One region of the Gracilibacillus sp. D59 genome, then DNA from elsewhere that is predicted to be linked to it. Evidence: riboswitches for the same ligand, from Rfam matches in the RefSeq annotation. Region 1 holds a riboswitch; the other holds the start of a gene.
The links. Region 1 has a riboswitch for S-adenosylmethionine ahead of ACTWP4_RS05935 (bifunctional homocysteine S-methyltransferase/methylenetetrahydrofolate reductase). Riboswitches for the same ligand answer to the same signal wherever they lie in the genome.
Positions count from the first base shown of each region.

Region 2: it holds a riboswitch for S-adenosylmethionine, as region 1 does, so the genes downstream of both, ACTWP4_RS12390 (PLP-dependent aspartate aminotransferase family protein) here and ACTWP4_RS05935 (bifunctional homocysteine S-methyltransferase/methylenetetrahydrofolate reductase) in region 1, are expected to answer to the same signal.

Region 1 is NZ_JBQQCK010000002.1:597,770-600,954, reverse strand. Features, by position in the region: gene ACTWP4_RS05940 (nitroreductase family protein) at 341-907, opposite strand; SAM riboswitch class I at 1,080-1,185, shown strand; gene ACTWP4_RS05935 (bifunctional homocysteine S-methyltransferase/methylenetetrahydrofolate reductase) at 1,259-3,097, shown strand; gene metE (5-methyltetrahydropteroyltriglutamate--homocysteine S-methyltransferase) at 3,121-3,185, shown strand, end outside.
Region 2 is NZ_JBQQCK010000006.1:179,473-182,657, forward strand. Features, by position in the region: gene ACTWP4_RS12390 (PLP-dependent aspartate aminotransferase family protein) at 1-1,545, opposite strand, end outside; SAM riboswitch class I at 1,635-1,742, opposite strand; SAM riboswitch class I at 1,816-1,931, opposite strand; gene clpP (ATP-dependent Clp endopeptidase proteolytic subunit ClpP) at 2,762-3,185, opposite strand, start outside.

The sequences.
Region 1 (3,185 bases):
TAATTCAAAATAGATACAAACTGCGAAGTAATGAAAGTTTATCTAGGTGCTGACATTTATTGAGCGGACATTTAGTGCGTTATTTGAATGAAAATCACTTGCTTTTTCATGTTAGTGGACATTGAATCCCTTATTTGGTTCATTTCGGCTTGAATTAGCACTATTTTCGATGAATAGCGGAATAGATGTCCGCGACCACCCTAAAAACGGTACTTTTGTCACAAATAGCGGAACAAATGTCCTCACACTTGGGAGTCCACGTTACTGCGCAGCTTATGGTTTCTCTGCAATTTTGCCTAGTAGAAAAAAACGCATCGGAATCCAATGCATCCGATGCGTCTTACTCTATAACGGTGATTCTTTCTTTAGCTGATTTTCTTGGAACAGGGGATTGTGATTTGGCTGGATAGCCTACCTGTATTTGCCCCACTACTCTTTCATCTTTTTCTAATCCGATCAATTCTGCTGTTTCTTCACAGAAAGCGAGTTTCCCTGTTTTCCAAAAAACACTTAATCCTTTCTCCCACGCTAATAAACTAAAGTTCTGAATTAAGCAACTGGAAGAAGCATAGTCCTCTTCTCTTAATTTTTCTTGAGGATGTAGACTATTAATGACAAAAAAGATAAATGGAACATTCATGATTTTATGATAAGCATTATCGCTAACTATTTTTAATTCTTCATCCGAATTACTGTTAGTTTTTGACACTGCTACTTGACGGTTTATTTCTGCCAGTTTTTCTTTTGCTTCACCTTCTATAAACACAAAACGCCAAGGTTCTGTCAATTTATGATTAGGCACCCATATAGCAGTTTCAAGTAATTCTTCGATTAAATTCCTTGAAACCTTTTTATCCTGATAAGCAGATATCGAGCGACGTTCTTTAATCAGTTGTTGTAAGTTCATGAAGACGTCCTCCTTGTTATTGATAATCATTTTCAACTAAAATTTATCATATCATATTTATAAGAAGAGTCAAGATATCCAAACTAATTCATACCATAATTTGCAAAATGTACTTGAAATTAACTTTCACTTAATGTAAAATACTAGCAAATGTTACTAACTGAATAGCTTTTTCTTATCCAGAGAGGTGGAGGGACTGGCCTGACGATACCTCAGCAACCGTCTATAACTGACAAGGTGCTAATTCCAGCAAGCATAATGTGCTTGAAAGATGAGAGTCTTTTTCTAATTAATCTCCGTCTTTCTATAGCCGGAGATTTTTTATGTTTAACAGAAAAGAGGTGAAACTTAATGTCTAATTTAATCACTAATTTACAAAACAGGTTAATGGTCGCTGATGGGGCAATGGGAACTTTACTATATTCCCATGGTGTAGATCGATGTTTCGAATCTTATAACACTACTCATCCCGATGAAATCCTTCATGTTCATCAAACCTATCTTGATGCCGGAGCAGAAGTTATTCAGACCAACACTTATGGAGCAAATTATATCAAATTGTCTCGTTTTGGTTTAGAAGATCAAGTACATCAATTGAATACCAAAGCGGTTCAGCTCGCGAAGACTGCTGCTAAAGACCGAGCATTTGTGTTGGGAACAATCGGAGGAATCAGAGGGGTTCAAAAATTAATAACTTCTAAAAAAGAGATTATCCGCAGCTTTAAAGAACAACTATTCTCACTATTACTAGAAGGTGTGGATGGCATTTTACTGGAAACATACTATGATTTTGAAGAAATAAAACAAGTGTTAGAGATTGCTAGACAAGAAACAGATCTACCAATCATTGCGAATGTATCGATGCATGAACCTGGTGTGATGGAAAATGGGATCCAGCTTGCAGTAGCCCTCCAAACATTAGAAGACATAGGCGCAGATGTTGTAGGAGTGAATTGTCATTTAGGACCTCATTATATGATCAAAGCACTTGAATCTGTTCCACTTCTTGAAAAAGCAGTTTTAGCAGCATATCCAAATGCAAGTCTTCCTGCTTACCAAAATGGCAAATTGGTCTACAACCAGTACAGCCACTACTTTGAACGATGTGCGAAGGATTTCCGTGATCAAGGGGTTCACTTAATAGGTGGATGTTGTGGTACAACACCTGAACACATTCGGGCACTCAAGGATGGTATTACTGGCTTGGAACCTATTAAGGAAAAGGAAATCAAACCCATTACCGTTACCAAAAGCAAAAATGACCAACAGCCTCCACTACGAACAACACTTGCAGATAAAGCTCGAAAACGACATACCGTTATTGTGGAGTTAGACGCACCAAAACATCTTGACACAGACTCTTTTATCGATGGAGTATTTGCTTTAGAGAAGGCAGGAGTTGATGCAATTACATTGGCTGATAATTCCTTAGCAACTCCTCGCATTAGTAATCTAGCCATGGCTGTAAAAATGCAACAAGCGGGTTGTCATACAACACCACTTATCCATTTGACATGTCGCGACCGAAATTTAATCGGGCTTCAGTCTCATTTGATGGGATTGCACACACTAGGTTTTCGTGAAATTCTTGCTATAACTGGTGATCCGACTCGAATTGGCGGTTTTCCAGGTGCATCATCTGTTTTTGATGTAACATCTTTTGAATTAACAAAACTAATTAAACAATCTAACCAAGGGCTTTCTTTTGCTGGCAGTTCATTAAAAACGAACACGCAATTTCAAGTTGCCGCCGCATTTAATCCTAATGTTGCTAATCTCGAAAAAGCAGTGAAAAGAATGGAACGAAAAATAAAGCATGGTGCGGACTACTTTTTGACACAGCCAATATTCAATCATGAGCAAATTATCGAATTACATCGACATACCAAACATATTGATAAACCAATCTTCATTGGAATCATGCCACTCACTTCCCATCGGAATGCGGAATTTCTTCATCATGAGGTGCCAGGCATGAAACTGTCTGATGAAGTACGTACAAGAATGCAGCGCCATGATAACCGCCAGGACAGTTTACAAGAAGGAATACAAATCGCCAAGGAATTAATTGACACTGCTATGAACTATTTTCATGGCATTTATATAATCACCCCGTTTATGCATTATCCATTAACGGTGGAACTCACAAATTATGTTCATCAACAAGCTAAGTTAGTAACAAAAATATAAAAATTAAAGGAGTTTTTTACGCAATGACAACGATTCTTAGTACCAATTTAGGTTACCCTCGTATTGGAGAAAAAAGAGAATGGAAGAA
Region 2 (3,185 bases), on a different contig from region 1:
ATAAGCTTTTTCTCCAAGAATTTCTGTTTCCCTTGGGTTGACCGGAATAATTTTATAGCCTAGTCGCTGCATTTTTCTTGCCAGACGGTAGCTAGGTCTTGCTTCTTTTCCACTGAGACCTACAATAGCTAATGTTTTTTGCCGTGTTACTTCTTCGCCATTTTCAATGTATCGTTCATATGGAGAATTCAATGCCCATTTGATGATACCTTCATCGTTCACAACAAGTTGTCTTTCTTTCTCTTCTCCAATTCCAGTTGCTTTTACAAGTGCTTGATCTAAATCATTTCTAATATCTCTTACTGACTCAATCCCTACAGATAAACGAACTAATTCTTCTGTAACACCTGTGTTATCTAGCTCTTCTTTTGTCAGCTGTTGATGTGTTGTTGAAGCTGGGTGGATAATCAATGATTTCGCATCCCCAACGTTGGCAACGTGGGACCATAGTGCAACATTATTGATTAAATCGCGGCCTGCATCACGTCCACCTTTTATACCAAATACAATGATTGATCCAAAACCATTGTTTAAGATTCGTTTTGCTAACTCATGAGATGGATGACTTTCAAGCCCAGGATATCTCACCCATTCCACTGCTTCATGTTCATTTAAGTATTCTGCAAGCTCCAATGCGTTCTGGTTATGTCGTTCAATACGAATATGCAATGTTTCTAAACCTTGTAATAATTGAAAGGCATTAAACGGACTAAGTGCAGCACCAAAGTCTCTCAATAATTGAACACGAACTTTTGTAATAAATGCCAATGTTCCGAAATCCACCGCATAACGGATGCCATTGTAGCTTGGATCTGGCTCAGTAAAAGCTGGGTATTTTTCAGAATTCCAGTTAAAACGTCCACCATCGACAATGATTCCACCAATTGATGTACCGTGACCACCGATCCATTTTGTAGCAGAGTGAACAACAATATCTGCTCCTAACGTGATCGGTTTACAGCCGAACGGTGTAGCAAAAGTATTATCAATGATTAATGGTATGCCTGCATCATGTGCAATTGCAGATACTTCTTCTACATCTAATACTTGTAAGCCTGGGTTACCGATAATTTCACCATATACGGCTTTTGTTTTATCTGTAATGGCTTCTTTGAAATTTTCAGGGTCTGTTGGGTCAACGAATTTAACATTAATGCCATAGCGTGGGAGTGTTACATTAAATAAATTGTATGTTCCACCATATAAGTTAACACCTGCGACAATTTCGTCCCCTGCACTTGCTAGATTCAAGATCGATAGGGTAATAGCTGACATCCCTGAAGCTGTTGCGACAGCTGCAACCCCGTCTTCTAAAAGAGCCATTCTTTTTTCAAAAACATCTACCGTTGGATTACCTATTCTGGAATAAATATTTCCTGGTTCATCAAGTGAAAACAATCTTTCTGCGTGCTCTGTATCGTGGAACACATAAGAAGTAGATTGATAGATCGGTACTGCTCGTGAACCTGTTGTCGGATCTGGCGCTTGCCCTCCATGTAAATGAATTGTTTCCGGATCGTAAGTAGAACGTTTGTAATCAGTCATTATTTATTTCCTCCCCAAGTCAAGTTTCTGAATATTCAAAAAGCCTTCTTCAATAAGAAGAAGGCTTAACTGACATAACAGTAGTCTTCCTCTTATCTTTCAGGATAAGTATCCTGCAGGAATTAGCACCTTTTAAGCCGTTGCTTAATGGTTGCTGGGCATCATCGGGCCAGTCCCTCCGCCTCTCTGGATAAGAGTTCCATTATTTAATTGTCCACTAAAAAAGTCTCTCTATATTGAGATAGAGAGACTGGAATATTACTATTCGCTCTCTTATCTCTCTAAGCGTTAATGCTTAGTGGAATTGGCACCTGTATTAAATGACGTTTCATTTAATGGTTGCCGAGGTTTCATAGGGCCAATCCCTCCACCTCTCTCGATAAGAAGTATATAATTCCGAGTTGTTTACTCGTATTTTGCTATCGTTAAATAATACTTTAGCATGATGACCACATGATGTCAACATGTTTTCTGAAAATTAATGCAAATTAAGTGAGGCCTCCAAATAAGCACCAGTTCAACTTTTTGATTTTACCGGCTACTCTCGTAAAAATTATTTCTACGTAGGCTTCGTTACATTCTGATTAAAGATGAGGTCTGTGGAGGTTGGTAGCCATTATGAAATATATCGACCATTTGATCACCACTCCGGCTGTCCACTCCCCTTTCCGTGGGGTTTGCCCTTCAGCTAACTTTTTCGAGCAAAAGCCGCTCAAAAAAAGTGGATCTTCAGGGCAAACGAGTCCCACAGGAGTTGAAGTGGGCGCCTTCGCTTAATGCATGCGCTACAACATTTGTCAGACCTAGCAACTTGGGTTATTATCCCTGTAAACGTGCAAAAATATGGCATTTGCATCACTCAAATGGTTCTAAAACCAATATACTTTTTCTGATATTCGTTGTAAAAAAAGGTATAGCGGAGGCCGACCGTTTCGACTCCTAAGGGAATAGCATGATCTGAAGATCCACTTTTGCAGGAGCGAACTCCTCCTGCAAAAGTTAGCTGAAGAGCATGCCCCTTGGAAAGCGAAACGGTCAGCCGCAGCGGGTGGCTTGCACACTTAAACTTTCATCATAAACAACATGACTAGTCAACTATATCTTTATTTATTACACTTTTTAAACATAAATAAGATACAAAAACCCTGTGATACCAACAGTTATACACTTTCCACTTATAAAAAAAGCGGCGGTTAGTTCCGCCACTTTTTGTTCTTTAATTTAAGTCAGTTGGTTTCTTTTCCATTACTTTATCGATTAGACCATACTCTTTTGCTTTTTCAGCTGGCATGAAATTATCACGGTCTGTGTCTTTTTCGATTACTTCTATTGGTTGACCAGTGCGGTCTGCAAGAATTTGATTTAACTTTTTACGCATTTCGATGATACGGTTCGCGTGGATTTGAATATCAGACGCTTGCCCTTGTGTACCACCTAATGGTTGGTGAATCATCACTTCACTGTTTGGTAGCGCATAACGTTTACCAGGCTCACCAGCCGCTAATAAGAATGCACCCATAGATGCTGCCATACCAATACAGATCGTTGATACATTTGGTTTAATAAATTGCATTGTATCATAAATCGCCATACCTGCTGTAATAGAACCACCCGGTGAGTTGATGTATAGTGAAATATCC